2 linked regions of the Zobellia nedashkovskayae genome follow. The protein of the gene in region 2 interacts with the protein of the main gene of each other region in a pairwise test. Links are inferred from orthologs where the notes say so. Each region holds a gene or a part of one and is shown on either strand. Other genes may lie near its edges. The genes, in order: IWB64_RS06190 and recJ.

The links.
Region 1: the proteins of recJ (region 2) and IWB64_RS06190 interact in binary tests that used the Escherichia coli proteins (3 or more experiments, as listed by UniProt). The link is inferred for Zobellia nedashkovskayae from one-to-one orthologs.

Annotation. Positions count from the first base shown.
Region 1 is NZ_JADDXR010000002.1:1,438,729-1,455,406, forward strand. The notes cover bases 8,674-11,666. They hold IWB64_RS06190 (type IA DNA topoisomerase), read right to left. Parts: upstream 11,329-11,666; coding sequence 9,019-11,328; downstream 8,674-9,018. Other genes in these bases: IWB64_RS06185 (cation:proton antiporter), read left to right, coding at 8,674-9,003; IWB64_RS06195 (SulP family inorganic anion transporter), read right to left, coding at 11,379-11,666. Outside these bases: IWB64_RS06160 (S41 family peptidase), read right to left, coding at 1-1,492; rnpA (ribonuclease P protein component), read right to left, coding at 1,547-1,936; IWB64_RS06170 (M1 family metallopeptidase), read right to left, coding at 2,023-3,882; IWB64_RS06175 (S8 family peptidase), read right to left, coding at 3,889-5,520; IWB64_RS06180 (MBL fold metallo-hydrolase), read right to left, coding at 5,912-6,772; more of IWB64_RS06185, read left to right, coding at 6,976-8,673; more of IWB64_RS06195, read right to left, coding at 11,667-13,607; IWB64_RS06200 (universal stress protein), read right to left, coding at 13,604-14,467; IWB64_RS06205 (cation:proton antiporter), read left to right, coding at 14,580-16,448; IWB64_RS06210 (GTP-binding protein LepA), read right to left, coding at 16,533-16,678.
Region 2 is NZ_JADDXR010000002.1:1,579,718-1,596,375, forward strand. What follows is about bases 13,030-16,002. They hold recJ (single-stranded-DNA-specific exonuclease RecJ), read right to left. Parts: upstream 15,374-16,002; coding sequence 13,685-15,373; downstream 13,030-13,684. Other genes in these bases: IWB64_RS06795 (VOC family protein), read right to left, coding at 13,302-13,688; IWB64_RS06805 (OsmC family protein), read right to left, coding at 15,446-15,874. In the rest of the region: IWB64_RS06725 (DUF5074 domain-containing protein), read right to left, coding at 1-1,323; IWB64_RS06730 (DUF4625 domain-containing protein), read right to left, coding at 1,339-2,229; IWB64_RS06735 (TonB-dependent receptor), read right to left, coding at 2,289-4,670; IWB64_RS06740 (hypothetical protein), read right to left, coding at 4,929-5,246; IWB64_RS06745 (hypothetical protein), read right to left, coding at 5,419-5,745; IWB64_RS06755 (universal stress protein), read right to left, coding at 6,045-6,845; IWB64_RS06760 (GNAT family N-acetyltransferase), read left to right, coding at 6,896-7,396; IWB64_RS06765 (MATE family efflux transporter), read left to right, coding at 7,407-8,741; IWB64_RS06770 (enoyl-CoA hydratase/isomerase family protein), read left to right, coding at 8,780-9,547; IWB64_RS06775 (2OG-Fe(II) oxygenase), read right to left, coding at 9,727-10,368; IWB64_RS06780 (6-pyruvoyl trahydropterin synthase family protein), read left to right, coding at 10,456-10,908; IWB64_RS06785 (UDP-2,3-diacylglucosamine diphosphatase), read left to right, coding at 10,948-11,721; IWB64_RS06790 (MFS transporter), read right to left, coding at 11,711-12,970; IWB64_RS06810 (uracil-DNA glycosylase family protein), read right to left, coding at 16,453-16,658. UniProt on the Escherichia coli protein: Single-stranded-DNA-specific exonuclease.

The sequences.
Region 1 (16,678 bases), 150 kb from region 2 along the record:
TTTTAATTTCACGTTGATAATCATCTAAAGCAACAATTTTACTTTTCTCGATATCTAACAATAACGTTTTAAAGTCATTTTCTATAGCATCGTTAAAAATAACCTCTTCACGGTTGGTCATGGCCGCTCTTAAAGTTTTTTCGGTTTTGGTCTCGTATGAGAAGTCGCTTTTGGAAACGAAGGTTTTAAAATCCGCATAATCCTTATCGGAAAATTTAAAGTTAGCCACGTCATCCATTTGGTGCTTGTAGAAGTAGTTTGTAGCGTAATCAAAAATAACATTGTTGTTCAGTAGGGCGGTAGTGAGTTCATTTGCTTTGGTTGCCGCAACTTCAATATCCGGTAAAACACCACCACCATCTTGCACCTTACGACCGTTACGGGTAGTAAAGTCCTTAAAAGCGCTCTTTTTAACCGCATTATTGTCCTCATCCCGGTTCCAATAGTCCAATGATTGTATACATCTCCCAGAAGGCGTGTAATAGCGACTTATAGTAACTTTTAACTGCGTACCATAAGTTAGCTTCAACGGACGCTGTACTAACCCTTTCCCGAAGCTACGTGCACCCATAATTACAGCGCGGTCTAAATCCTGTAATCCCCCGGATACAATTTCACTTGCCGATGCACTGCTGCCGTTCACCAAAACCACTAGCGGAATCTCTGTATCCACTGGTTTGTTTTTGGTCTTGTACTCTGAATTGAATTTTTTGACCTTTGATTTGGTCGTTACGATCAGCTCCCCTTTTTCAATAAAAAGGTTGGTAACATTTATAGCTTCCGAAAGTAGGCCACCAGGATTGTCCCTTAAATCCAATACAATCTTTTCAGCGCCCTTAGTTTTAAGGTCAATAAGGGCTTCTTTTGTTTGGGCAGAGGCTTTTGCGTTAAATCTAGACAGAACAATATACCCTGTCTTGTCATCTATCATCTTATAAAATGGTACGGCATCTACTTCTACAGCTGCACGGGTAATGGTTGCTATTTTTGTTTCGCCCTGTCTGTTGTACGTAACTTCAACAGCAGTATTATTAGCTCCTTTTAGGAGTTCACTAGCGTTATTGTCAAAGTCCGAAACACTAATAGCGCCTATTTTAATAATCTCATCGCCAGCTTTTAGTCCAGCCTTATCTGCAGGATAATCTTTGTAAGGCTCAATAATCAACAACTTGTCCTCAAATGAACGCACCAAAGCGCCAATACCGGAATATTCCCCAGCATTGTTAATACGATAGGTTTCTACGTCTTGTTCGTTTAAAAACTTGGTATAAGGATCAAGGTCATCTAGCATATTCTTTATGGCGGTATCCATTAGTTCTGCCGGATTGGTTTCATCTACGTAGTTCATGTTCAATTCCTTGAACAGGGTAGTAAAGATTTCTATTTGCTTGGCAATTTCGAAAAAATCGCTTTTCACGAAACTACTACCTGCCACCAAAATGACTATTGCAAAGGCTGGAATTAATATTTTTTTGCCTAGCATCTTTTTCATTTGTTCTCTAATTTGATGAGTTTTTGGTCGTGGACCATTTTTATGTTTCTAAATCTAGCTGCCTGAATCTGGAATGTTTTTGCTCAAAAAACGTTTCATTACGTCTTTCATGGCTTTTTCAACATTGCTTTGAGACGGCATCTCTCTACCAAGGTATAAAAATAGAAACGCAAAAGAGCCTTCACTATTGTTAAAAACTAGGTGTTTGTTAAGTCTATAACTTTCTCGCATAAGACGCTTGATGCGATTTCTTTTTACAGCACTTTTAAAATTCTTTTTAGGAACCGCCACACCGATTTTTATGCGGGTGTCTTCTATAAAGTCAGTAGGAAGATAAATAAGTTTTATAGGAAATGCAGAAACAGGCTTCCCCTCAGCAAACAATTGCTCGATAAGCTTTTTGCTTTTCAGCTTTTCTTTTTTCGGGAAAGTGAAGTCGGCCATAAAGGTATTTTAAAAAATTGCCCCCGTTAACGGGGGCAATTGCAAATCTAATCATTGAATAAAGGATAACGACTTTTCGTTGTCAATTACTTTATATTCTGCCAAACATTATCCTCTTGGTTAATATCGGCCATAAGTTGAGAAGGATCTATTACAACTGCCTTAATACTAGCAATTGGCTTATTAATTGTAAAACTGTAGTTAGATTGTGCCCAAGGCCAATCTTCTAATACCGTTCGGTCTATTTGTGGAAATGGATTTTCTTTTTCGCCACGCATCATGCGCAATGGCGCATAGAACGTCTCTTTTGTATCGTCTTCATAGATGACCAAAATATCTAGAGGCATTGGCATATTTCCTGTACGGACCATAGAAACCTCGGTTTTACCAGCATTATCCTTAACCTCGGTAATACCGTAATCTATAGTGTTCGTAGTTTGGGTCCAATCTGTTAAATACCAATCTAGTTCCATACCGGATACTTTTTCGGCAGTACGCTTAATGTCATTCGGAACAGGGTGTTTGAATTTGAAGTCTTCATAATATTTATGAATAGTCTCCATTAATTTATCCTGTCCAATGACGTAACCGAGTTGAGACAAGAAAATGGAACCTTTGCTATAGGCAGCAATACCGTAGGCAAAATTAAGGTCATAACGGTCTGCATGCGTAGTTTGTGGTTGTTCCTTACCAGAATTTACCAAACTATAATATCCTTTGTAAGAGCCTTCGAAAGGGTTTTCCTTGTTCTCTTCCATTACTTCGTTCATAGCCAATGTAGAGATAAAAGTGGTAAAGCCTTCATCCATCCATTCGTGTTTGGATTCATTGGTAGCTAAAATATGCTGAAACCAAGAATGCGCTAATTCGTGTGCAGTAACACCAGCCAAGCTTCCAAATTTGCGTTCTCCTGTAATTAAAGTTGCCATGGCATACTCCATACCACCATCGCCTCCTTGAATAACTGAATATTGCTCATAAGGATACTCGCCAATATTCTTGCTGAAGAACTTCATAAACTCAGCAGTCTTAGGTTGAAGTTTCTTCCAGTTATCTAAAATATCCTTATTGTCTTTGTACAAGAAGTGAAGCATAGGCCCATTCTCAACTTGTAAAGTATCATGTATGTATTCAGGATCGGCAGCCCACATGAAATCATGTACCATTGGTGCTTTAAAGTGCCAAGTAAGGGTTTTTCCTTTTTGTTTTTTCACTTTGGTGCCCGGTGCTTCGTACCCATGACCAATCTCTTGAGGGTTTTGAAGGTAACCAGTACCTCCAACTACATAATTCTTATCAATAGTCAACTTTACATCAAAATCGCCCCAAACGCCTTGAAATTCACGTGCAATGTATGGATCAGCATGCCAGCCTTCAAAATCATATTCGGCCAGTTTTGGATACCATTGGCTCATAGATAGCGCAACACCTTCCGCACTATTTCTTCCTGAGCGACGTACTTGAACAGGAACTTGTCCTTTAAATTCCATTTCAAAAGTGGTTTTGCCACCAGGAGGAAGTGGTTTTGCCAGTTCAACTACCAATATGGTTTCCTCTTCAACAAAATCTACTTTAACGCCATCTTGAGTTAGTGACGTAGCATGGAGATAACCGATTTCATTTTCCTTCAATGCAGCAATACGGCTATTCTTTTCTTCATCGGTCATTCTACCATCTGGATCAGGAATGCTTTGTAAACGCATATCCATTTCACTTCCAGGTTGAAAGGCATTGAAAAATAAGTGGTAGTACACGCGAGTAAGCTCGTCTGGAGAATTGTTCGTATAGACCAGTTTTTGGGTACCAGTATACAGAAAGTTCTCTACGTTCATGTCCACTTCCATGTTGTAATCCACATGCTGTTGCCAGTACGAACCGTTTTGTGCAATAGCCGCTTGGCTCAATAAGAGCATTACGGCAGCAATCCCTTTAAAAAAATACTTCATGGTATATTATAGTTTTATTTTACCGGTAGATACGTTATCGGCCATGATAAGTGCATTGTAAGTATTTACGATTTTACCTGAAGTAGAAACTTCATCCAAGGTAGCCGTTTTAGAAGCATCACCGCTCAAAATTACTTTTGTTGTTGGCGCAAGACCAGATTCCATAATTATATGCTTTACCTGAGAAGCAGTCAATTTTGGATAGTAAGAACGAATTAGGGCAGCAACACCGGCAACGGCAGGGGATGCCATTGAAGTACCTCCTTGAAATTCATAGTCATTACCTGGCATTGACGAATAAATTTCATCGCCTGGGGCAAAAACATCAACGTTTACATCACCGTAGTTAGAGAAAGAAGCAACCATTTCAGAACCGTATTTAGACGATAATGCACCTACCGTAAGAACATTGTCTGCAATTTCGGGACCGTTGTCTACTTGATCATTTGGAAAGTTAGGGTTGGCAGGATCATCTAAATCCGCACCTTCATTACCTGCTGCATGTACAAAAAGAACGTCTTTTTCTGCTGCATATTTAATAGCATCATAAACCCATTTAGCTTCAGGAGAAAAAGATTTTCCGAAACTACCGTTAATCACTTTTGCTCCATTATCTACTGCATAGCGAATACCTAAAGCAATATCTTTGTCATATTCATCACCGTTTGGAACGGCACGGATACTCATTATTGCAACATTGTTTGCAACACCGTTAGCTCCTTTGCCATTATTACGCTCCGCTCCAATAATACCGGCAACGTGTGTACCGTGGCTTTCATCTTCTTGGCGATTCTGTGGGTTTCCGTTACCATAACCAAGATCATTAATGTCATAAGGATCATCACCTACATCTTTACGGCCATTGAAATCTACATTGTAGTTATAGTTCAACTGATCGGAGAAGTGTTTTACTCCTGCTTCAACTTGCTCTAGAACCTCAGGAATAGAATCTTCGTAGCTCAACATTTGAGTTAAAATGGCAATATTTTGCAGCATGCCTTCATCTGTTGTTTCAATGCCCGCTAAGTCTTTTGCGGTGTAAAGGTCTTTGCCTAATTCCTTTTTAACGGCATCATCGGCATTCTTAACAGTTTGAAAAATTTGCTCGTACTGTTGTTTTTGTTGCAATGCTTTAGCATATTCGGTATCAACTTTTGTTTTGGCTTTGGCCTGTAGTGAAGCATCGCCCAATTTTAACCTCACTATACGCGTAGCTTCTAGTTGCTCATTGTATGATTCGCCTAAAAAATTGTATCCATGAATATCATCAACATAACCGTTCTTATCGTTGTCAATACCATCACCAGCTTTTTCTCCTTTGTTGGTCCAGAGCACATCATCTAAATCTTCATGCTTTAAATCCATACCAGAATCAAGAACGGCAACGATAACCGTTTCACCTTTTTTGTTCTTTATAATTTCTGCATAGGCCTTATCAACGCTCATACCTGGAATGGTATCGGAAACAAGGTCTAAATGTCCCCAGTTTTTTTTCTGGGCATCTGATAAATCGGATATTTTTAATGGAGTAGTATCAATACTTTCAATTGGAGTAGATACTAACGCTGTAGAGCCACAACCCATAAGAACAAGGGCAGCAGATAAACCTAATAAAGGTTTCGAAAAAAATGAAGTCATATTATTGAATTGAGTTTAGTGTTTGTTTTAGTTTTAAAATTATAGTGAGTGAATGGTTAAAAAAAGGCTTTATCTGCCCATGAACCAACTCAGTAGTTTAACATAAATGGCTGCAAAGGTAAGATTTGGCACAATTTTTTAACCAAATCATAATGTTTTTATGATTTTTTTATCTGAAAAAGGTTGAATAATTTTGAACCCGGAACAAAATGACAACCTTCATTTTACTATTTCAACTACTTATTTTTAGTTTCAAATGCTTTTTTAAAAATCGGCTATAAAAAAATAGGTTATTAACCTTAGTACCATAAAACACTGGTAAAAATACAGTTTCGTATACGAAATTATTTTTCGTGATTAAGTCCTTTTTTAGTTGAACGAACTAACGACCTTAATTAAAAATTTGGTCAAAGGTGTAGATGTCATCTAATCTCACTCCTTTTTCGGTTTGCTTAAGAGTACCTAGCTGATTGTGTGCATCATGCTCAAAAAACAAAAGGTATTCTTCTTGAACAGCTTTATTTAGAAACAATTCTTTTTCTGCAAGGGTTAAAAGTGGCCTGGTATCATAACCCATCACATACGGTAAAGGAATATGTCCTACGGTAGGTAATAAATCAGCCATAAACACCAATTGTTTTCCTTTATACGAAATCTGGGGTAGCATCTGCTTGTCCGTATGGCCATCTACAAAGTGAAAGCCAAAACCTAATTCTGATTCACTCTGGAACTTGTCAGATGTTCTTTCAATGAATTTCAGCTGTCCGCTTTCTTGCATCGGTAGAAGATTTTCCTTTAAAAAGGAAGCTTTTTCACGTGCATTGGGTTCCGTAGCCCATTTCCAATGGTCTTCGTTTGTCCAGAACACAGCATTTTTAAAAGCGGGCTCATAGCCCGTTCTGTCTTTGTTCCATTGAATGCATCCTCCGCAATGGTCAAAATGCAGATGTGTTAAGAAGACATCGGTAATATCATCCCGATGAAAACCCAATTTCTTTAGAGAGCTATCAATAGAATGGTTTCCCCAAAGGTTGTAATAGCCAAAAAATTTATCGGACTGTTTGTTGCCCATTCCTGTGTCAATCAAAATTAGTCTATTACCATCTTCAATAAGTAAGCTGCGAGCAGCAATATCTATTTGATTGTTGGCATCTGCGGGGTTCGTATGTTGCCAAATGGCTTTTGGTACTACGCCGAACATAGCACCACCATCTAGTTTAAAATTTCCTGTTTCTATGGGGTATAGTTCCATCTAGATATATTGAGAATAACAAAGTATTAAAAGCGCTATAGATATTTGAACCATTGGCATTTTATTGGGTTTTATTTAACAAGTACAGATCGATTTTTGTTGTTTTTTAGCCATTGCTCTTGATTCACTTTTGTAGCGAGAATAAGTTGAGTTTTTACGAAAAAACTGACTTTGAGTTTATGTGATTTTTAATTTGGAAATCTATGGAAGAATTTTTAAATCATTTGGGTGAACACTTCAGGTTACCACTGGACAATCCCGTTTTAATATTTTCCCTAATTCTTTTTATCATACTTCTGGCGCCCATTTTGCTGAGCAAAATTCGTGTACCCGGAATTATTGGCCTCATTCTATCGGGCATTATTATAGGACCTCACGGGTTACAGTTATTGGAAGAAGGACTCTTTGTACAAGTCTTTTCTACTATTGGTCTTTTATATATTATGTTCATAGCAGGACTTGAATTAGATATTAACGAATTCAGGGCGTACAGAAACAAAAGTTTACTTTTTGGCCTTCTAACCTTTAGTATTCCTTTGATTGTAGGTTTTCCGGTTTGCCATTATATTTTAGGGTATGGTGTGGATGCCAGTTTTTTAACCGCGAGTATGTTTTCCACACATACCTTGGTGACTTACCCTATAGTGAGTAGGATTGGGGTTTCTAAGAATCAGGCTGTGGCCATAACAGTAGGCGGGACGATATTGACAGACACTGCCGTTCTGCTAATCTTAGCGGTTATTATGGGGTCTCATGAAGGTAACTTAGGTTTAGGTTTCTGGGTTAAGATGATTGTTTCCCTCATTGTCTTTTCATTGATAATGTTCAAGGTGGTACCAAAAGTAGCCGCTTGGTTCTTTCAGAAAATGCAGACCGAAAAACACTCGCATTACATTTTTGTGTTAGCTATTATTTTCTTTGCTGCTTTTCTAGCCGAAGTTGCAGGTTTTGAACCCATAATAGGTGCATTCGTATCAGGTTTAGCATTAAATAGGCTTATACCGCACTCATCCGCACTTATGAATCGCATAGAGTTTATTGGCAACTCACTTTTTATCCCTTTTTTCCTGATTAGCGTTGGCATGTTAGTAGATATAAAGGTGATTCTTAGCGGTCCCATGGCACTTATTATTGCTGCAACATTAACGGTAGTTTCAATTTTTGGGAAATGGCTAGCTGCTTTTGTAACGCAAGTGGTGTATAAATACTCTGTTAACCAACGCAATTTGATTTTTGGACTAAGTAGCGCCCATGCCGCGGCAACATTAGCGGTAATCTTGGTGGGTTATAAAGCGAAAATATTAGATAGTAATATCTTAAACGGAACCGTAATTCTTATACTTTTTACCTGCATCATAGCCTCTTTTGTTACAGAAAAAGCGGCAAAACGAATTGTTGTTGATTCAGAGGCTGAAGAATTTGACGAAGAATCAATGACTACTGTATTTAAAAACGAGCACATACTAATGCCTATTGCGAATCCTGCTAATATGGATAAAGCCTTAGAGTTCGCTATTTTAATAAAGGACAAAAAATCTACGCACCCCATTACCATTCTAACCGTAGTACCAAACAACATTCAGGCTGAAAGGAATATTATGAAATCCAAGGAGCGTTTAGAGCTTTTGGTAAAAGAAGCAACAGCCTCAGAAACGGTAGCCAATTTAGCGGCAACAATAGACCTAAACCCCGCTGCGGGAATTGTGCGTACAGCTCGTGAAACTATGGTAGATACTATTATTATGGGTTGGCCGGAAAACACCGGGTTCATAGAAAAATTAGTTGGCGAAAAGATGGATAGCGTATTGAACCAAACAGATAAACTTTTATTTATTTGCCACTTTCATGTGCCTTTAACCAACCATAGACGTATACTATTAGCAGTTCCAAAATTGGCTGAAAGGGAGAAAGGTTTTAAACAGTGGGTAGACAAAATTGTATTACTAGCTTCTGAAATAAGTGTGCCTATAGTGCTGTATTGTAACGATGATACCGAAAAGTATATAAAAGAGTATTTAACAAGCAGGAAGATTAAATTATCCCTTACGTTTAATAACCTGACCAATTGGGATGACTTTTTAATAATTTCCAAAGAAATTCAGGTTAATGACCTTTTTATTCTTGTTTCTGCCCGTAAAGGAAGCGTTTCTCATATAGGGGCATTAGATAATATTCCAAAAAAAATAGAAGGATACTTCAACTCTTATAGTAGAATAATTATTTACCCATAAGGAATACCAATACGGTTAGTTTTCTTGAAGTATTTTATAAACCAAATCCTTTGTTAGTTGGTGCCCATTAGCTTTTTTACGAATCTCATCATAACTGAATCTAAAATCACAACCAGTTTTATATTCACTGCAACCATAAGCCGTTTTCCCTTTTAAAATAGTGCCTTTGTTACATTTTGGACAAATATTTTCTTCTGAAGTGGTTGTTGAAACCTTAACATTTTTAGGAGGTAAATGTTTTTTAGGCTCTAACTTTAGTTTAAAATCATCATCAAATCTAACAAGTCCTTCAACAGTGGCATCATTCACTTTAAAGCCCTTTAGATTTACGGTAGACCCTTTTTGTAATAATCTTACGTATTGTTTTTCTGAAATGGTTTTACCCTCAAATATAAATGGAATAACAAAGTCGCAAGTCTTTTTAAATTCGGAACAACCATAGGCTGTTTTCCCTTTAAGAAGTGATCCATTCTTACATTTTGGACATTTTTCTGCCGTTATTCCCGAGGTTTTCTTGGTTACTCTTTTCTTTGCGCCAGCAGGTTTATTATTTACGGACGAGATATTGGCTTTCTTGGTTTCACTTCGTACTTCGTACACCAAACGGTCTACCATTTGTTTCATCTGTTTAATGAAGCTTCCAGCACTAAACGTTCCTTTTTCAATGTCTTTTAATTGCTTTTCCCATTTACCAGTGAGCTCAGCAGATTTTAATAGTTCATTTTGAATGGTGTCTATTAGTTGTATGCCAATAACTGTTGGGATGACTTGCTTCTTATTTCGTTTTATATACTTTCTTCGAAATAATGTTTCAATAATATTGGCGCGAGTAGAAGGACGGCCAATACCGTTTTCTTTCATAATCTCGCGAAGCTCGTCATCATCAACCTGCTTTCCTGCGGTTTCCATAGCGCGTAGGAGGGAGGCCTCAGTAAATTGATTTGGTGGCTTGGTCTGTTTTTCTAAAAACGAGGGCTCATGTGGTCCTTTTTCGCCTTTTACGAAAGTTGGTAGTATTCCTGATTCTTTAGACGGAGAATCTGGAGTTTCAAAAACAACACGCCAACCTTTTTCTAAAATCTCTTTTCCTGTAGTTTTAAACTTTACTTTTTCGGCTTTACCAATTACTGTAGTGTTTGAGACTTTACAATCTGGATAAAACACGGCAATAAAACGGCGTACAATGATATTATAAACCTGTTGCTGGTTGTATTGCAAATTCATTTGCTGCCCAGTTGGTATTATTGCGTGGTGATCCGTTACTTTACTATCATCGAAAACCTTTTTCGTTTTCTTTAATTTTTTTCCATGCAATGGCGCTGTTAAAGCTGCGTAATTCGTTAATTTTTGAAGTATTCCGGGTACTTTTGGGTATACATCGTTTGGTAAAAACGTGGTGTCAACTCTAGGATAAGTAACTACTTTTTGTTCGTATAGTTTTTGGACAATCTTTAAAGTTTCATCTGCAGAAAAGCCAAATTTCGTATTACAATATACTTGTAAGCCGGTTAAGTCAAACAGCTTTGGAGCGTATTCATTTCCTGCCTTTTTAGTGATAGATACAATTTCAAAATCGTGTTCTTTTACAATATTTGCTAGTTTTTCTCCGTCTTCAACCTTAAGAAAACGCCCTTCTTCGTAGCTAAATAAAGTATCGCGATAGAGAGTTTGCAATTCCCAATACGGTTGTGGTTTAAAATTTTCTATTTCCTTAAACCGGTTAACTAACATAGCTAATGTTGGTGTTTGCACACGGCCAACAGATAATACTTGCTTGTAACCACCATGTTTTAAAGTGTATAAACGAGTGGCATTCATGCCTAAAAGCCAATCTCCGATGGCTCGGGAAAAACCTGCGTAATATAAATTATCGTAATCTTCAGATGGCTTTAGGTTAGTAAAACCTTCTTTTATGGCTTCGGTTGTAAGCGAAGAAATCCAAAGTCTTTCCACCTTACCCTTATAATTTGCTTGATTTAAAACCCAACGTTGTATTAGCTCTCCTTCTTGGCCGGCATCCCCACAATTTATAACAACATCTGCTTTATCAAATAACTGTTTTATAATTTTAAACTGTTTTGTAATACCAGAATCTTTAGAAACTTTAGTTTCAAAGCGTTCTGGAAGCATGGGTAAATTGTTTAAATCCCAGCTTTTCCAATGCGGTTTGTAATCGTTTGGTTCCTTAAGCGTGCAAAGGTGCCCAAACGTATATGTTACAGCATAACCATTACCTTCATAATACCCATCACGCTTGGTGTTGCACCCAAGAACGGAAGCAATTTCTCTTGCTACAGATGGTTTTTCGGCTATACAGACTTTCATTTTATATGCTGAAATTTAATAATGCGAAGCTAGTTTAAACGGTATTGTAATTATGCGCTGACGACGACTGTACTGCTAACCAACTCACAAAGTTGCTTGCTGAAATAGAGCATTGCTTTTATTTCAGTAACACTAAGTAGCCTTTCTTTCTTTAGAATTAAAAGGGATGAGCCATTAGATTCTATATGATAGTAAAGGTTACTTTCTAAAAACAAAATTAACTCATCAGTGAACAATGCTTTAATATTTTCTGGATTTTCTCCGCTTAGGTAGAATCTTTTATTAAAATCAGGGTGGTCATCAAGGTCAATATCTTTGAAACCAGCTAAGCTGTATTTAAAGTCTAAAAGGCCTTCTTTATCTAAAGTGAAAACAGGAATTTCATCTTCTAGTTGCATATGCATTACAGTGGTTTTTACCACCTCGTAGGCTATAAAGGCACCTTCTGTAAACTCTACGTCAAACAGATTGTATTTACCTTGTTTATCAGACAGGGTATTGTAGATATATGGAATTTGACGTCTTCTAAAGAAAACAAAGCTACTTAAGAACTTAGTTTTTTTGTTTTTCTTAGCGTTATAGGTCCATTTAAGCTCTTTTGCAGTACTTTCTAATAGGCCTTGTCTTTTGGTAAAGTACCGACCAATTTGTTTTAGTTTATGAATTGGAAGCACTTTTCGTATAGCAAAAGGATGTGTTGAATCAGCTCCGTGCTTGTCAAGGCCAATAATTTCTAAACTACCTCCTTTTTTGGAAAAAGTTTCGGCGTAGTTTTCCAAACCTTCCATAGCAGTATGATCTACGAAAGTGCAGAGTGAAAAATCTAAAATGACGTTCTCGGTTTCTGGAATAACATCTAATTTATTTTTCAACTTATAGAAATTCAAAAAGTTACAGAAGTATTTAATACTCACATAAAAATTTCCGCCTTCGTTTTCCTTAAAAAGAAGCACGTTTGGTTTTGAAATATGGCTAAGAAACAAGGACATGCTTTTGTTCATCAGCACATGAACAATAAATGTCACCAAAATACCAACGCTTATTCCTGTAATTAAATTGGTGAACAATGTAGTTAATAGCGTGGCCAAGAATATGAGAATTTGTTCTTTACCGATTTTAGCAATTTTTTGAAGAGTTTTTGGGGTTGCTAATTTATAACCCGTATAGACTAAAATTGCAGCTAATGCTGCGAGGGGAATTCGTCTTAATTGGTCTTGAAACAGCAAAATAAAGATGACCAAAAAGAGCGCATGAAATAAATTTGCCGAGCGATTTGTAGCGCCGTTATTTACGTTTACAGAACTTCTGGCAATAACGGTTACTACATTTAAACCGCCTACTAAACCACTTAGTGTTGTTGCTAGCCCAAGAGCTTTAAGGTCTTTGTTAACATTTGAACGTCTGCTAAGAGGATCAAGCTTATCTACCGCTTTAATACTTAATAAGGATTCAATACTGGCAATTAGGGTTATAGCTAAAACAGCAAGAATAAAATCTGTTTCTAAAATCTTGGAGAAATCAGGAAAAGCCATGTTTCTAATGGCATCATCAGGTATGTTTACCAAATATTCATCATTCATTGGGTAGGGAGCATCCGTCCACACAAAAAAGTAACTAAATCCAATGGATAGAATTAAAATCCACATTGGGGCAGGTACTAGATGGAAGAAAGGATTCCTTATTTTGGAATAAAAAATCATAATTAGTAGACTGATAATACCTATTGCCGCCGCAATAAGCATACTGCTATCAGGATTCTGAAATAACGCAACGATAGCCACTGGTATTTTTCCTAAAAGGGCAACAATACTTCCAGAGGCCTCATTGTTTCCGACCATGATATGAAATTGCTTTGATAAGATTCCGAGTCCTATTGCAGCAAGCATTCCCTCAATGGCGGAAGCAGGAAAAAAGTCGGCCAACCTTCCCAGTTTAAGAAATCCTAAGAGTAACATCAAAATACCGGATATAACAATGGCCGCAAGGGTAAATAGGTAGCCCTGGTACATATTACCACCACCAAGAGTTGTAATAGCACCCAAGAGTACAATAACCAATCCATTACCCGGACCAGTAATTGTGACGTTGGAACCACCCAGGATAGAGACCACCAGACCACCAACTACCGCCGCAATAATACCTGATATAGGCGGAGCCTCGCTTGCTAAAGCCAGACCCAAACCTAATGGTAGGGCTATTAGAGATACTACAAAACCAGAAAATAAATTTTTAGGAAGTGCTTTTGTAAAAGTCTTGGAGTGACTGGTTTTTTGAGTCAATTAGTTTTTCTTATGATTAAAAGGTCGGTTGGTAGGTCTGAAAGTATGTATTCAATATCATGAGGAAACAAACGGTCTAAAAAACCGGTTTTAGAAGGGGCGTTCATAATCAATAGATCAGCCCTAACCACTTCTGCATAATGTCCAATAGAATACCCTCTTTTACCAAAAATACTTTGTGTTTTTACGGTAATGTTATCTGTTAGATATGGAGGTAGGTTATTAATTATCTTACGTACTCTAGATTCTTCGCGATGCTTTAAGCGTTCCTTCATTAGGTTCGCTTTTTTAAGCGAGCGATCATCTTCTACCGTTACATGTATTTCTTTTTGTAATATCTCTTCTACGATGGTCAACTGCTGCGCACCAAGGGCATTAGCGGCATAAAAAGCATTGGTTATGGCAAAATGGGTTTCAGGTGCATCAAGGCCATTTACAACAATATGCTTACAAGGTACGCGTTCGGCAGATGGTTTTATGAGAAGCAAAACAGAACAACACACTTTACGGGTTAGTTTTCTTGCTATGGAACCCACATAAAACTTAAACATGTTTTCATGTTGCATGGCACCAAGAATCAATAAATCAATTTTTGATGTTTTGCAAGTATTTGAAATCACATCATATGGATCACCACTTTCCCATTGAATTTCTACTTCTAAATTTTTATGCGCCGTTTGCTCAAGAATCTGATTAATTTGATTCGATTTCTCCGATGACTTTTCTCCTACATGTAATAATATCAGCTTCGCACCAAAGAAATTTGCGATACGCGCAGTTTCAATAACATTAGCCCTCAAAGAAGGAGAGAAAGCAAAGCCAAATAAAATAGTTTTAAACGGTTGTAGTTCTGATGCCATGATTAGATAACGGGAGCCCAATATAGCATAATAATAAAAAAGGAATATCTTGACTTATTCAATTCTATTTTTTCAGATAAAATAGTTATTTTTCAATCTTAATGAAAAAGCTATGGTAGAACTTGCAGGAATCATCATTTTAGGAATATTAGCGCAGTGGTTTGCATGGCGTCTAAAGTTACCTGCAATTCTTCCTTTAATCCTAATTGGGCTGTTAGTGGGGCCAATCGCCTCTTTGTATACTATTGATGGACAAAAACTCATAGAGCCTATCTGGAATGGAGAAATAGGACTCTTCCCTGGCGATTCACTCTACTATTTTGTTTCGCTTGCCATAAGTATTATTCTTTTTGAAGGCGGGTTAACTCTAAAACGTTCGGAAATTAGAAATGTAGGTCCAGTTATAACGAAACTAATTACGTTAGGGTCATTGGTCACATTTGTTTGTGCAGGGATTGCCGCGCACTATATTTTTGGGTTGAGCTGGCAGGTTTCTTTCTTGTTTTCGGCTTTAATTATTGTTACGGGACCTACGGTAATAACACCCATCTTAAGAAATATCCCTTTAAAGAAAGATGTTTCGGCAGTATTGAAATGGGAGGGAATATTAATTGATCCCATTGGAGCTTTGGCAGCCGTATTGGTTTTTGAATTCATAAGTGTAGGAGAGGGGAAAGCCTATACAATAACCGCTTTAATAGAGTTCGGTAAGATTTTACTTTTTGGTTTCACGTTTGGTTTTACATTCGCACATGCGCTAACCTTTGCTATTAAAAAGAATTTTATTCCGCATTATTTATTGAACGTGGCATCGCTTTCTACAGTGCTTCTTGTTTTTGTAATGTCCGATTCCTTTGCACATGAATCTGGTCTTTTAGCAGTCGTTGTTATGGGTATGGTTATGGGTAATACGGATCTTCCAAACATTAAAGAACTCTTATACTTCAAAGAATCATTAAGTATTTTATTGATTTCTATCTTGTTTATTTTATTGGCCGCGAATATTAATATCTCTGACCTTGAATTGATTTTTAATTGGAGAACTGCAGCTCTGTTTGCTATTATTGTTTTTGTGATTAGACCGCTAGGTGTCTTTCTAAGTTCATCCGGTTCAAACCTGAAATTCAATGAAAAACTTTTTATAGGATGGGTTGGGCCAAGAGGTATCGTTGCTGCCGGTATTGCCTCACTGTTTGGTTCTAAGCTTCTCGCTAAAGGAGAGCCTGGTGCTGAATTTATTACACCTTTGGTATTCATGATTGTATTGGGAACGGTTCTCTTGAACGCCACTACAGCACGTTTATTTGCGAAATCTGTAGGTGTGTTTTTGACCAAATCGGAAGGTATACTAATTATAGGAGCATCAAAAGCATCTCGTCTTATTGCGGATTATCTTAATAAGAACAACCGTCATGTAGTTTTAATTGATAATAATCAAACAAACATAAACAAAGCCAAGAAATTAGGCCTTGAGGCTTTTACCGCAAATATTTATTCTGATACACTGACAGACAATATAGAACTTAATGATGTAGGCTATCTTATGGCATTGACAGGGAACTCTGAGATTAATAAGTATGCGGTTAATAATTTTAGTAAAGATTTTGGAGCTAATGGTTCTTTTAGGTTGGTAAATGCCGATGAGATGAATAATCCAGAAAATAATCCTAAAGAAGGACTGTTTTCACATACCGATGACTTTATCAAATTAACGGAAACCGCAAGAAAATTTCCTGCAGTGCATGAGATAGAATTAAAGGATAAGGAACATTACGAGGCACTAATAGAAATTACCAAAGCAGATGAAAATATTGTACCTATCTTCTTGAAAACGCCAAAAGGTGATTTACAGATCATTTCTAGTTTTAGCACTGACTTTGAGGACATCACAGATAAATACCGATTGGTTTACTTAGGAAAAGTATTTGATGTTGATGAAACAAAGGACGAAGTTGAAATTGACCAAAAAGAAGAAGAATAGACCAAGATAATTAGGCATATCCATACTTAAATACGTTTTATGATTCTTCTTGAATAATGATTTGGAGGAAGTAATACTCTAAGACTAGCCTGAAAAAGGCATGGTCTTGTAAACAAATATATCTATATCATCTTGCTTCACGTCTATGTATTCATCTCCTGCAAGGCTATAAAAATGTATAGATGATTCCCTTTTAATTTTATCTTCCAGTAGATTAATATCTATCTCAC
Region 2 (16,658 bases):
GTCGTGCTCTGCGTCTTGATCTCCTTCTATAGAGAACCCATTAATCTTAATATTGTTTACAGGTGTTTCTAGTTCAATGGTATGTACATGCTCTAAGTTTTCAATCTGTAATACTTTTATTTGAACTCTATTAGGGGCTAATACATAAAGAAACTTATCGGAACTCACTATTACCGGACTAAGGTCTTCATCTAAGGCGTTTGCGTTTGAAGCTTCTGTTGTATTGGCAAGTTCTGGAATATTGGCTATTTCAACCGTACGACTTATAAGTTCAGTTCCTGTTTCAGCATCAAAAACATGAATTGTATTATCACTTGTATATAGAATATAATAATGACCATCAAAGTTGAACAAGTCTCCGGATACATCATCACCTGAATAAATATTTGCTAATTCTTTTGTCTCAGGGTCAATCATAAAAACACCTAAATTACCTGCTCTAGCAAAGAAATGATCGGATTCGTCATGGCCTTTAATAGATGCCAACCAGTTGCCAGAATCAGCATTAAGACCTTCTATGTTTTCAATTAAATCCATATTGGTCTCAGTATCCACTAGTATTATTCCATCGGTAGAACCAAAAACGCCATAGTCACCGTTCACAGCAACTCCGTGAATACTTTCAACTTCAATGCCACCATTATCGTCTATAACAGTACCTTCTTCATCAATAAATTTCACCATTTGTGGAATACCACCGGCTTCATCAGTGTTTTTGAAGGTTGCAACGAACATGCCGTTATCCAATCTTACAGCAGCGCCATGGTGTGCCACAGTATTTTCAAGCATGTAAACTTCGGGTTGATATGAAGGGATTTCTAGTGACTCTTCGTCAACATATACAATAGACCCATCGCCATCATTAAAGATTACAATATCTCCTTCTGAACCCGTATAATGAGTTGGTAAAAGGCTGCTGAATTCCGCGCTGGCCCATTGGGCTTCATATTCATGGCCATGGTCTTCATGGTTTGAGATACCTGAATCAAAAAAGCGTACTTGCCCACCTGCGCGATCAATAGCTGCTAAGTAGCGCCCGGAATTAGTGGTGTAAAAGCTTTCGCCTTCAACAAATACGGCATCAACACTATAGGTAATTTCGCCCGAATCGGCTTGCATAAGGTCTATAGAATCATCGGTTAACAGTGATAATCGTACCCAGTCACTTTCCATATCCTGGAATTCCAGTTCTTCCGAATCGGTATCGGAAGGTTCTTCAATAATCGACTCGTCGTCAACAATAATGTTGTCATCATTACTACAAGCGGTAAATAAACCGAATGCTACTGCAAAGACAGAAATTTTTAAAATTGATTGTTTCATGTTTTTCATTTTTAGTTAGTTATTAAATTGATTTACTGATATATTTCCGTTAGTGTCTTCCGCCCATACTACCAGCGTATTGCCTTGTAGTTTTGTGAAAAAGTCAGAATTGTTGGCGAATAGGCTTTGTAGGTCAATCTCCTGGGCGTCAGGAAGGGTGTCGCCTTCATTTGCTCGGTACTGATGCGGCCAATTTGATTCACCCCAGACCCATTCCTTTAGAATGGTACCTTCTTGACCCGTATTTTCTGTACTTGGTTCTTCTATATAAATCCATAGAAAAGAAATATCAGATGAAGCGTTATGATCTGTATTGCGATATACTTTACCCACAATGTTCTCGTTGGCGATATCTAAATCTGTTAGTTCTACCTGCGGTGCGTAGGTTGTATTAAGATATAGCGTAGTGTGATAGGTAGAGTTGTCGGAATACTTCGTCTCGTTCCCTTCTACATCGGTCGCTTGAATTGAAAAGTGATAGGGTCCACCCAAAATAAGCTCATCTTCATCTATGTCCGGATTACGGTCATCCCAGAAAATACTAGTAGAATAGTTAAAAAGTGTAGGGTCTGTTATTTGTTCCGCTTCAATGACTTCGCTATGGCTAAATAGCTTGAATTTTAAATTTACCGTAGAAGCTGTTTTTCCATGGGTATGACCATCAAAACCACTATGCGATTCTAGTTTTATTTCTTGAATACCTGTAGCATCCGTAATGGAAAAAGCTACGGGAATTTCATTGGTATTGGTGTCCGTCTTAAGAAAATACTCCGGTTGCACACTTGCGTTGCTAGCGTAGGGTAATATAGAGGGAGCTTCTAAGTCAATTTCATCTTCTTTATCCTCGTTTAAACAAGAGGAAAATAGAAATAGATAGAAGAGAGATAATAGTGTAATTTTTTTCATCTGTTTTTCATTTTTGAATTCATATTGGATTTATTGTTCTATATAATTTATAGGTGGATTTAGAGGCTTATGGGGACATTTACAGTAAATATGAAATTGCGCCCTTGTTCTGGTAAATTCAGTAACCGGTAACGGCTGATATGATTGAAATAGGCCGTATTGAGTAAGTTATTGGCGCCTAGGATGCATTTAATTTTTTGATTGGCAATTATTACATCAAAGGCAATTCCCATATCAAGAATGAAACTGTCTGGGGTTTCCCTTTCGTTTCTGTCCGTTCTGTTCTGTTGAAAATTGTAGCGACCGGAAAGATAAAACGAAGTGTTTTTTACACGTTTGAATTCGGCAAAATCATATTCCAGTTTGCCCACTACTGCCGGTTGGGGAGTCAATGGCAGGCCTAGGTTACTGTTCAGATTTAGGTTTTGAACAAAATCTAAGGCCAGATCGGCATGTAGCTGGAAAGGGAATTCATAGCCTGCGGTGATTTCAAAACCGTTAAAAATCGCATTGTCTTGCCTGTACTCCCACAAGGTTCCTCCTGATGCTAGAGGTGAAAAATTTCCGGTCGGAGACAGATAGATATAATCGGTGTAATATCCATAGAAAGCGGCTACTTCTAGAAATAGGGATTTAGATTGGTGCAAATACGTAACATCTGCTTGATAGCCCCTTTCCACACCTAAATTAGGGTCGCCCAATTCATGTCTGAAATTACCATGATGAACTCCGTTGCTAGATAATTCTATGGCCGTAGGAAACCTAAAACTATTCCCCAGGTTTAGTTTTATATGGTTTTGACTATTGGCTTTATATGATAGGCCTGCCGATGCACTTATGTTGTCAAAGCTGCGCTCGAATTCAGGCGTTCTTTCTGTGAATTCTCCTGTTGGCAATAATGTTCCTGGGTCATATATTGGTTGTAAATGACGTTCAATATCATGAGAGCCTATATCGTAACGAACACCAAAATTTGTCATCCAATTATTAGAAATATCTATAGATTGGTAATGGTACAGGCCAAGCTGAAAACTTTTAAAAACGGGGAGTAAGTATTCAAAACCATCTTTGTTATTCCGCATATGTTGCAATTGCGTTCCAAACATGAGTTGATGATTGGGGTTCGGGTTTAGACCAAATCGTAAATTGGCGGTGTAGGTGTCTAAATAAAGACCTAGTGCAAGATTGGAGTCTACCTGTTCTGGCGATATTCCGTGAGCCCCGGGAAACGATAATTCCTCTCTATTATTTCTCTGATATCCTAAGTCCAATTCTAAACTATGAGGTCCAAAATTTAGAGTGGTATTGCTTGTAATGGCATGATGACTATTTTCTTGGCGAGGAACATCTATATCTCTGTACTCACCATTATGCTGAAGGTTGTAAGCTCTTGGTAGTCCTATTGCCCCAGTAAAAATTCCCGCTTTTTGGTTGAAGCTGGATAGATGTAAACTGGATTCGAAATTTTCAGAATCATAACCAATAGCACCACTAAAATGAAGTTCCTTGCCTGCGGTATTTTTAAGCCTGTTGTCATAAATGGGTAGGTTAAAACCGGCATAGGTGAACTCATCGGAAGGAACGGTATAATCGCCATAGTCTTGATAGGTAGACCTGGCACTATAGAACCAGTTGTTATGCTTTCCTTTCCATTCAAGAGAATTTGAAATAGCACCGTTATTGGTCTGATAGGAAGAACTCAGTTCAATATTATTGCCATTTTCAGCTAATCGTGTGCCTTCTGTAATATTGATGACCCCACCCATACCATCTGACCCGTAGAGTAAGGAAGCTGGGCCTTTTATTATTTCTACGTTTTCAATATCGAAGGGGTCTATTTCAAGTCCGTGATCTGCACCCCATTGTTGCCCCTCTTGCTTAATACCACGATTGTTTACCAAGATGCGATTGAAACCCATTCCTCTTATGATGGGTTTTGCAATAGCAACCCCTACATTCATAGTGTTTATTCCTGGTATAGATGCTAGGGCACCTGCAAAAGTTCCCGTATTATTTTTTGAGATAAAGTCTTGGTCAATGATGACAATGGACTGTGATTGATTAATGGCCCGTTGTAATATTCTAGATTGTACCACGGTTACCTCGTCTAAATTTGTAACGGCATCTGGCATGGTAATAGTCATGGAAGATGAGGTTTTCAATTCACTTAAGGTTATTTGTACTGGAGCATGAGCTAAGTGCTTTATATTTAGAAATAGAATGGAATCGTTAGGCTGAATGTGTATTTGAAAATATCCTTCCGAATCTGTTGTCGTATACTTTGAGCTAGGTGATGTCTTGACCGTGGCACCTATGATAGGAAAACCTTTGACGTTCAAAACATGACCATTAATTTCTTGTGATGACCCTATATAGAAAAAGCTTAGAGCGCCTAAAAAAATTAAGAATCGCCATTTAAAGCTAATTTTAGTTTTGTGCATGAATGGATGTTGAATCACTTGAGATTGATAAAATTGCCCTAGAGATTTTTTATAATTGACTGATAATCAATTTTCCCAATAAATGATTGAGTCCAGTTGAATAGGTGTAGTTATAAAAGACCAAAAAAGGAGTAGAAAGAGTCCGAAAATAAGAGGGATAGTAAGCGTCTACAAGGATGTTTTTATACAGCCAATTCTACCTAAAAATCACATATATAGGCAGGCGGTTATATAAAAATAGTTTGCGAAAAGACGTATTTATCCCAAGAAAATAACAGGAGGTGGTTTGTTGTAGAAATATACCCAGAGTATGTTTTTATGATAAGGTGCAAGGTACTTACTTTCTGATTTCTGTTCGTGTAGTATAGAAAAATCAGTTTTGACAATTTTTGATACCAAAACGTCTTGGTAGATGGGAGTATCTTGGTTGGAGCTAGAAATAAGCGTACACAGCTCACAATGCTCCATTTCCGAATCGGTTAGAGCATGAGAAGCCATGTGCAGGTTAACTACCCGTAATAAAATAAAGGCAGTTAAGAGAAAATAGGAAATATTACGTTTCAAATTTGTTCCCAAAATAAAAGTTTAGTGGATGTAATGTCTCTTAAATAAATAGAGTAATATGCTACTATAGTTAAAGCAAGCATCTGTAATAATATTATTCGAAATGAATAATAAATTGCATTGTCAGTGTCGTTTTTTAAACGATACAAACCGGCTTGTTCACATAGTAATAAGAAGTATTTTACTAAACTATTGGGGGTGCCCTTAATTGGAAATTAGTCTTTGAATAAGAGTCAATGACTACGGAAGAAAAAAGCTGCTCATCACGTTGAGCATATTCAAAACGAATAATATCCGGTAATACAGAAAAGTCGTAATTGAATGAAGTTAGTTGTATATGGTAAACATTACAATCTGTAGGAGCCTCGTGGTAATGCTCACTACTATCGTTACAAACTTCATGTTCATGACCTTCAAAAAAGTGAAAAAGTTCAACAGTAGAAGGAAACAGTAATGCACAAAACAGCAAGAATGCTGTAATTGATTTTACTATTTGCTTACTATGATTCACTTCTTTTGTTTTTGGGAATTTTCTGCTAGCAGCAAATATAGAAAGTCTGGATACAAAAACAAATGAAAGGATTGTCCAACAGGATAATTTAACAAGATAGGAATCAATTTATATAAAAAAACCATCAATAAAAAATTGATGGTTTTTTTGGTGGAGAATACCGGAGTCGAACCGGTGACCTCTTGCCTGCCAGGCAAGCGCTCTAGCCAGCTGAGCTAATCCCCCATTTAGGCTGGCGTAAAGAAAATACTTTTATACTAAGTATCAAAATTGTGAGCCAAGTAATTACTGCTGCCTATTTAATCCTTTTTTACGCTCAGTACAAGTACAGGAACTCGGGCCGAAAACTCAGATTTTTGTATGGTATTCTTTTCCCATAGTTTTTTGAAAAACCCTCTTTTACGTCTAAAAACACATAACATATCTGGTTGTTGTGATTCAAAACGTTCTAGAACACCAAGATAGGTGGTAGGCGCCTCTGTCATGGTTATTTGCGAGCTTGCGTCCATCAATGCGGTATTTATTCGTAAATCATCATCGGAATAGCCAGGTGTCTTTACTAAAAGCAAGTTTACCGTAGAACCAAACTTCTTTTTGATTTCCAATAACGGGTATAGAATACGGTTTCTTTTAAGAATACCAGATTTAAAAGCCGTCAAAATAGTCTTTGGTGGCGTCATTACGTGACCTTTAGGAACTATTAAAGTTGGTATATCTGTCTGTTTAATTATTTTTCCAGAGGTATAGCCTAAATAAAATTCCTCCGTAACATCATTACTTCTTGGAGCCATGATAATGAGATCTATGCCTAGTTCTTTATCAATATCCTTTAAACCATCTACAATACTACCGTTATACGTAGCAATAGTGATATTAACGCCTTTCGCATCAATTTTATCAATTACTTCCTTTAATCGTTCTTTTCCACTTTCTGCTACTTTTTTTGTAACATTGGCCAAACTTTTACCAGCTCCCACAGAAACATTAAAAACCTCCATTACATAAACTCGAGAATCGAATTGCTCAGCAAAATCAACAGCGTATTGTAAAGTTTGGTGTGCATCGGGAGAAATACCTATGGGTACTAGTATATGTTTCATATGTTATTGGATTTATCGTTTAAATTTACAATTAAAATAGGATCCTAAAAATGGTAAGGTCAGCAAAGTTATCGGAAATACCTCAGATTCTCAACATTACTAGAGCATGTGCCGCTGCAATGATTAAAAACGGCATTTACCAATGGAACGAGGATTACCCAAATAAAGAGGCTTTTGAGTTAGATATTGAACGAGGAGAACTGTACGTTTTGGAAGAAGATGGACGAATAATCGGTACTATCGTGCTCTCCACACTAATGGACGAAGAATATGTGCCTATTGAGTGGTTGACACCATCAAACAATAATATCTACATACATAGAGTTTCGGTACATCCTGATTTACAGGGTAAGGGCTACGCCCAAAAGTTGATGGCTTTTGCTGAAAACTATGCGCGGGAAAATAAATTTGCATCGGTACGGCTAGACACTTTCAGCCAAAATAAGCGAAACCAGAAATTTTATGAGACTAGAGGTTTTGAACGTTTGGGTGATATTTTCTTTCCAAAACAGAGCGAGCATCCCTTTCATTGTTATGAATTAGTGTTGTAATTTTGGCCCCTTGAAGGCCGAAATCAATTTTAAGTCCATTAATAAATTAGCAATACCAGCAACGATTGCAGGTATTGCAGAACCGCTGTTGTCTATTACGGATACGGCTATTGTGGGTAATATTCCTGTAGATGGGCTAGAATCGCTAGCAGCAGCTGGTATTGTTGGTTCTTTTCTTTCCATGTTAATATGGATTTTAGGTCAGACCCGTAGCGCTATATCGGCCATTATTTCTCAATATTTAGGTGCCGGACGTATAGAAGAGGTAAAAACGTTGCCGGCGCAAGCTATCTTTTTGAATATAGGTTTGAGTATTGTCGTTCTGTTGTCTACTATTTTTATCGTCAAAGATATTTTTGAACTACTTAATGCCACAGGCAAGATTCTAGAGTATTGCGTTTCTTACTATTCTATAAGGGTTTGGGGCTTTCCGCTCACACTTTTTGTATTTGCCGTTATGGGTATTTTTCGCGGGTTACAGAATACCTACTATCCCATGCTGATTGCTATTGTTGGGGCCGTTCTAAATGTTGGGCTTGATTTTGCCTTTGTTTACGGGATAGAAGGGATTATTGAACCCATGTATTTGGAAGGTGCAGCTTGGGCAAGCCTTTTGGCACAAGGAATCATGGCCGTTATGGCCTTTATACTTTTGGTAACCAAGACAGCTATTAGTCTTAAGTTAAAATTACCGATTCACGATGAGTTAGGTAGGTTGGTAGTCATGAGCCTTAATCTGTTTGTACGTGCTCTGGCGTTAAATACAGCATTGATTTTGGCAGTTCGCGAAGCAACGCAACTGGGTCCTAAATTTATAGGAGCACATACCATTGCAATTAATATTTGGTTGTTCTCTGCCTTTTTTATTGATGGCTATGCGGCTGCCGGAAATATTATGGGCGGTAGGCTTTTGGGAGAGAAAAACTATAAAGGTTTATGGCAATTGGCAAAAAAGATAATGCTATATGGTCTGTTGGTAAGTTTACTATTAATGGTAGTAGGGTTTTTATTCTATAAACCTATAGGTCTTATTTTTTCTAAGGAAACAGTAGTGCTTAATGCCTTTTACGCCATATTTTTTATTATTATTTTAGGTTTACCAATGAATACCATTGCCTTTATTTTTGATGGAATTTTTAAAGGGATGGGTGAAATGAAATACTTAAGAAACACCTTGCTAGCTGCTACTTTTTTAGGTTTTGTTCCTGTTCTCTTCATAGGAAAGTATATGAATTTGGGTTTATACGGAATCTGGATTGCCTTTACCGTGTGGATGGTCATCCGTGGGGGAGCTCTGGTCGTTAAGTTTATCAGAAAGTTTCGACCTCTAGTGCAAAACGAGTAATTTTGATGATACATTTGTTCAACATTTAAATCACAATTATGGGAACTACCCGAGAAAACGGAAGCCTTTATATCAAAATAGATAATAAGATAGCTACCATAGAGTTTGGTCATCCGGCCAGTAATTCTTTTACTGCTGAGCTATTGGGCCGTTTGACTGCGGAGATTGATAAACTCTCTAATAATGATGATATAACCGTTATTGTATTGAAATCTGAAGGAGACCGTGCTTTCTGTGCAGGTGCATCTTTTGATGAGCTTATGGCGGTGTCTACTTTAGAAGAGGGCAAGGTATTTTTTAGTGGTTTTGCCAATGTAATCAATGCTATGCGCAAATGTAAAAAGGTCATTGTAGGCCGTGTTCAAGGTAAAACAGTAGGTGGAGGCGTAGGTCTTGTTGCTGCGTGCGATTATGTTTATGCATCTGAAGCGGCGTCAATACGTTTGTCCGAGCTTACTATTGGTATTGCTCCGTTGGTCATTGCTCCAGCGGTGGAACGAAAAATAGGAACGGCCGCTATTTCTGAGCTCTCATTGGCACCTACCGAATGGAAGAGTGCTTATTGGGCACAGGAAAAGGGTCTCTTTTCTAAAGTGTTTGATGATACAAAGGAATTGGATAAGGACCTGGATTTTCATGTACAGAAACTAGCCGATTACAATCCCGAAGCCCTTGAAGAATGGAAAAAAGCACTTTGGCATGGTACGGATCATTGGAACGATCTTTTGGTTGAGCGGGCGGCCATAAGTGGTAAGTTAGTACTTTCAGATTTTACGCGTAATGCATTATCTAAATTCAAAAAATAACAATAACCGACTGTCGTTGACGTTTTACTTTTTTAAATCTCAGTTATGAATATTTTAGATTTCCTGAATGGCGACCTTGTTTTTCCACTTCTCGCTCTTTTTGTAGTAGTTATATACTTTGTAAATCGCGTTCGCGCAAAAAAAAGATATAGGAGATAGTTTCCCTTTATTTAAACGGATTAGCGGGTTTTTAGCCAGCCAGTAATGCTCAGCCGTTCGCGTTTTGCAGGCTTCACCTCGTGCTCTATATCTCGACTTTCAAAAATTACCGCTCTGCCAGGAAGCGGATAGATGGTTTTCGGAATTTCGCCGTTTTCCCCATTCAGATAAAGTACTAATTCGCCACCGTGTTCAGGTTGCCAGTCATCTTCGTTCAAATAGCAGACAATAGAAAGTTTTCGTCGGTCATCATTTTGGAAGGTGTCTAGATGTCTTGCGTAAAACTTCCCTTCAGGGTAAACGGCGTAATGAAATTCTTTTCTCATAATGCCAAGAAAACAGGTTCTATTAAGATAAGAGGCTAAATCATTAATGCGGTCAAAGAAAAATTTATGGCTGGTATTTATTACATTTTCGTCCATCCAAAGAATAAAATCACCGCGTATTCCGGTTTGTACCACTTCGTTTAGTCGGTTTCCAATGGCTGCTTTTTTAAACAAGTCATCTTCATATTTCTCTAAAAGGTCTGTTCGCAGGGCGTTCACAGTGACAGGGGAAAGTAAATCATCAACTACACTGTAGCCGTTTTCTAGGATATCAGAAATTATCTTTTCGTAATGCGGTTTCACCGCAAAGTCTAATTGATTATACAGTTCTTCCACTTAGGACAAAATTTAAAAGCCGGCAAATGTAATCTATAAACGGATTGGTTTTACAAATTGAATACCTTTGCACTACAATCCTATTTCATGAGTAAAATTAGAATTACCAAACAGTTCAATTTTGAGACCGGACATGCGCTTTACGGCTATGACGGAAAGTGTAGAAATGTGCATGGCCACAGCTATAAATTATCGGTAACGGTAATTGGTCGTCCAATTACGGATACAAGCCATGTAAAGCAGGGTATGGTTATCGATTTTGGTGATTTAAAGAAAATCGTTAAAGAAGAAATTGTGGACCAGTTTGATCACGCTACGGTTTTTAATAAAAACACACCACACGTAGAGCTTGCAAAAGAATTGACCGATAGAGGGCATAGCGTTATTTTGGCAGATTACCAACCGACCAGTGAAAATATGGTTATTGATTTTTCAAAGAAAATTAAAGCTAGGTTGCCCGAGAATATAAGTTTACATTCTTTGAAGCTTCAAGAGACCGATACTTCGTTTGCCGAGTGGTACGCATCCGATAATCAATAACACCTTCCTCAAAAGGGTATTCGTTATATTTGACATCAGATGAAAACCATTACCGTTCCTCAAGGCAAAAAAGTCTATTTTTCCAGTGATAATCACCTAGGTGCGCCAACTATGGCGGAAAGCCGTCCGCGTGAAAAGAAATTTGTTGCGTGGTTAGATGAAATCAAAGAAGATGCCGCAGCCATTTTTTTAATGGGTGACCTTTTTGATTTTTGGGCGGAGTACAAAACCGTAGTACCTAAAGGTTTTACCCGTACAATGGGAAAACTAGCCGAAATATCCGATTCTGGTATCCCTATTTATTTCTTTGTTGGAAATCATGATTTGTGGATGGATGGTTATTTTGAAGAAGAACTTAATATTCCTGTTTTTCATAAACCACAGCAATTCAATATTAACGGAGTTTCCTTTTTTATTGGTCATGGAGATGGGTTGGGACCTAATGATATTGGCTTTAAACGCATGAAGAAAGTGTTTACCAATCCTTTAGCTAAATGGCTGTTTAGATGGATGCATCCAGATATAGGTGTACGAGTTGCAAAACATTTATCTGTTAAAAATAAATTGATTTCAGGAGATGACGATGCCAAGTTTTTAGGCGAAGACAATGAATGGTTGGTGCAGTATGCCAAGCGTAAGCTAGAAACAGAGCATTATGACCATTTTATTTTTGGTCACCGCCACTTGCCTATGGAAATAAAGGTAGGTGAGAATTCAAAATACACCAATTTAGGCGATTGGATTCATTATTATACTTATGCTGTTTTTGATGGGGAAAAGCTAAGCCTTGAAAAATATGAACCTACTCATTAGCTTCGTGCTCATCAATATCTTTCTGTAAGTCTAGTTTTCTAAATGAAGGTGAAACAATAGCTGTGGCACCTACTGTAATTAAGGTCATAGCACCACCAAAAACCACTGCGGTTACCGTACCCATCAGTTTTGCTGTTACTCCGCTTTCAAAAGCTCCTAGTTCATTAGAAGACCCAACAAACATAGAGTTAACGGATGCAACACGTCCTCGCATGTTATCCGGAGTTTTAAGTTGCAATATTGTCTGACGAATAATCATAGAAACACCATCTACTGCACCACTTAAGAACAAGGCGATTACTGAAAGCCAGAAGTAGGTAGAAAGGCCAAAAACAATCATACAGAGGCCAAAACCAAATACCGCGAACAGTAATTTCTTACCGGCATTTTTATGTAATGGAAATCGCGTAGACCCCAACATGGTAAGTGCTGCGCCAACCGCTGGTGCGGCTCGTAAAACACCAAAGCCTTCTGAACCTACGTGCAGAATATCTTGTGCAAAGATTGGTAAAAGCGCTACCGCGCCTCCAAAAAGTACTGCAATCATATCTAATGTTAATGCTCCAAAAACAGCTTTGGTACTGAATACAAACCGAAGTCCTTCTCGTAAACTTTCAAATACCGGTTCTCCTATTTTAGGGTTAAGAATGGGTTTTGTCGAAATTTGAAATAAGGATATCAATGCCAGTATTGAGAAACCAAAAATGAGGCACATAGACCAATGAACGCCAATCCAGCTAATAGAAAACCCAGCTAAAGCAGGTCCTAAAACGGAAGCCAATTGCCAAGTAGTACTGCTCCATGTTGCAGCATTGGGGTATATTTTCTTAGGAACGATTAAGGCTATTAAAGAGAATATGGTTGGCCCAAGAAACGAACGAACAATACCACCTAGGAAAACCAAAAAGTAAATACCGTATAAAATGGTCTTGGTTTCTAGCTTATCTTCCATAGAAGGCCAACTGAGCATAAAGAGCCCAAAACTGATTACTGAGAAACCCAAAATGCATTTTATTAAAAGATTACGTTTCTCTTTTTGATCTACAATATGCCCTGCAAAAAGAGCCATGGATACAGCTGGAATCACTTCCATAAGCCCAATAATACCCAAAGAAAGTGGGTCTTTGGTCATGGAATATACTTGCCACTCTATAACAATGAACTGCATAGACCATGCAAATACCATAGCAAAACGAACCAACAAAAAGATGTTGAATTCTTTATAACGTAAGGCTGCATAAGGATCCATAAACGCGCTTTTTCGATAGAAATAAGGCGCAAAGATATTATTATAATCCGATGAACGGTACGCTTAAAATACAAAAGGCCGTTTAAGTTACTGTTTCCTAAAACCGACTGAGTAGTCAGTTTTTTAAAGCCTTGAATTCACTGTGTAAGGGCACTTCATCGACGAACGGTTATTTTTTAAATGCGAAATGTGATAATTATATGCTTGTAAAGCACTGTAGAAATCAAAACCAACCAAGTAGTTTGTAATTTTATTTAGAGTAACCGAGCAAAAGCATTAACAAGCCTAATTTATATAGGGCTTATCGATGGACTGCGTAGTAAGAAATCCGTTAAATGGTAATTTCAATCCGGTTGCCTTCTGGGTCTTGGATAACGCTTTCATAATAACCGTCTCCTGTAGTTCTCGGTTCACCAGGAATTTGAAATCCGTCAGACCTAAGTTGCTCGGTAATGGCATCTACTTTTTCTTTTGAACCTACGGAGAGCGCAAAATGAATAAAGCCCAAATGTTCTTCTGTAGAATCTGATGCCTTTGTGATTTCCGGTTTGTGCATAAGCTCCAATCGCGAGCCTTCATCAAAACTTAAAAAGTGAGACGTGAAGTTTTTATTTGGATTGTGATACCGTTCTCCGCAAACAGCATCAAAGTAATGCTCGTAAAAATGACGCGTGGCTTCAAGGTCAGATACCCAGATGGCGAGGTGTTCTATTTTCATTGTATGTCTTTTAATTTCATCTGCAAGCTTATATTTCCTTGCCATTCATTTTCATCTAGAGAAAAGACAGCACTAAAAGGTTTCTTGTTGGCTACTATGGGGAGTTTATCACCCATATTAAAACCAATGCCTCCAATAGGACCAATTCCGTTTTGAGTAGCAGCTAACTTAAGATGTGCCCCATCTTCACCTACACCTTTTGCATAGCCTGTATCTATTAGATTTTCTGACATGAATGTTGGAGTCATGTTACCAGGCCCAAAAGGAGCGAACTGTTTTAGGATACGCATCAGTTTTGGTGAAATATCCTTAAAATCTAATTGAGCATCTATGGAGATTTCTGGAATCAACAATTTTGGGTCTATGGTTTCGGAGACTACTTTTTCGAATTGTGCTTTGAAGTTTTCGAACTGATTTTCTAGTAATGTGAGTCCGGCAGCATATTTATGTCCTCCAAACTGCTCAATGCAATCTGCACAGCCCTGTAAGGCGTTATACACATCAAAACCTTTTACGGAACGTGCGGAAGCTGCCAACTTATCGCCACTTTTAGTAAAGACCAGTGTTGGACGGTAATAGGTTTCGGTAAGTCGCGAAGCAACAATACCGATAACGCCTTTGTGCCACGAGTCTTTATAAACTACAGAAGTAAAACGTTCTTCTTCTTTATTATGAAGAATCTGTTCAAGGGCCTCTACAGTGATTTCTTTGTCGAGTCCACGCCTGTCTTGATTGAATTTTTCAATCTGGGCAGCAAAGGTTTCGGCTTGGGTGAAATTGGTTTCGGTCAACAGGTTTACAGCATGTTGCCCATGTTCCATTCGGCCAGCGGCATTTATCCGCGGAGCGATAATGAACACTACATCTGTAATAGTAAGTACCGATTTTTTTATTTGATTAATAATGGCCTTGAAGCCAATTCTGGGATTGGTATTAATTACCCGAAGTCCAAAATAGGCCAATACGCGGTTCTCGCCTGTCATCGGAACAATATCTGCACCAATGGCCGTAGCAACCAAATCAAGATAAGGAATTAGGTCCTCAACAGTTTCCCCTTGTCGGGAGCCTAACGCCTGAATCAGTTTAAAACCAACGCCACAGCCACAAAGCTCATCGTATGGATAGTTGCAATCATCACGTTTAGGGTCAAGAACTGCTACCGCATCTGGTAGCGAATTACCGGGTCTGTGGTGATCACAAATAATAAAATCTATTCCTTTTTCTTTCGCATAAGCCACCTTGTCAATAGCCTTTACACCACAATCTAGTGCGATAATCAACGAAAAATCGTTGTCTTCGGCAAAGTCTACCCCTTTAAAAGAGACACCATACCCTTCGGTATATCTGTCTGGAATATAGGTGGCAACATTGGGGTAATAGCTTAGCAAATAGGAAGAAACCAAAGCTACTGAAGTGGTACCGTCCACATCATAATCGCCATAAACCAAAATATTTTCATTATTGGCAATGGCTTCTTCAATGCGTTCTACCGCAATGTGCATGTCCTTCATTAAAAAAGGATCGTGCAAATGAGTTAACTCTGGTCGAAAAAAGTTCTTAGCCGCCTCATAAGTAGTTATACCCCTTTGCAATAAAAGTTGAGCCACTAAATCGTCAACCTTGAGCGCATTAGCCAATTGGTCAATAGCATCTTGTTGAGGTTTTGGTTTAATGGTCCAGCGCATAGGGTGTGAAAGTTTAAGTATCAAGTTTAACTCTTGAACTTTAATTTTGAGCTTTAACTTTAGGTTTTAAACTTAGTCCTTATGAAAAATAGTCTTGATTTCTAATGTTGCAAATTGACGGAACATCTGCATTACACCACAATACTTTTCTACAGATAGGTCTACGGCTCTTTGTAATTTTTTCTCCGCTAGGTCTTTTCCGTGAAAATGGTACTCTATGGTAACGGCATCGTAAAATTTTGGATGCTCATCAGTTAGATTGGCGATAGTTTCAATATGAAAATCATCTACCTCTAGCTTCATTTTTTTGATAAGCGCGGCTACATCGAGACCTGAACAACCTGCCAGACCAGATAGCATTAAAGCTTTTGGTCGCAATCCTTTTCCTTCGCCGCCATCATCCGGACCCGCATCTATTTTTAAGGTTAGACCTGATGGGTTCGTGCTTTCGAACTGCATGTTGCCAAGCCATTTGGTTGTAATATGATTTGTAGTACCCATAATTTTTTATGTTTCTAGTAAGAATCAAAAATACGATTAATAGATAGATTTTGAAGTTGGAAATTGATCTTGTCTGTATTTGTGATGAATAAGAATGTTTTTGAAGAAATACCGAGATTACTGATACTACAAGTCACTTTCTAAATTTTTTTTATAGAATTAAGCATTTATGATTAGCCAATAATCCAAGTTTTACGTTATATGATTGAGCGGAAGTCATTTACTCTAATCAATAATAAGATTCGTTGAAAGATAACAAAGATTTATTAGCCTATGTACTCATTTTGATAAGTCTAATTTCACTTATCATTCTGGATGAGCAGATCTCTGCAAGTTTGAGACAGTTTCTGTATGGTTTTATTCCATTGTGTTTTGGATATATTTTAAAATGAACTTTGATATGAACATATTGACTAAGTTAAAAGGGAAATATCTTTATAAATCTATAAAGTTGATAGTATTTTGTATTTCCTTCATTATAATAGTATTATTTATCCTTGTCGTTTCGTTCAATGAAAAATTTACTAATGTTTTAATTGCGCTTTAGTTTTGATGAATTGTAAAATATCAGGTTAAGGCTAATCTAAAATCATTTTGACCCGCTTTTGTAACTCCGGTACCACATCGGACTCAAACCAAGGATTTTTTGACATCCAAAAACGATTTATTGGAGAAGGATGTGGTAAAGGAAAAAACTTGGGTAGAAATTCATGATAACTAGCTACATTTTCGGTGAGGTTTCTTTTGTACAATTCTTTTAAATAATGGTCTTGTGCATATTTGC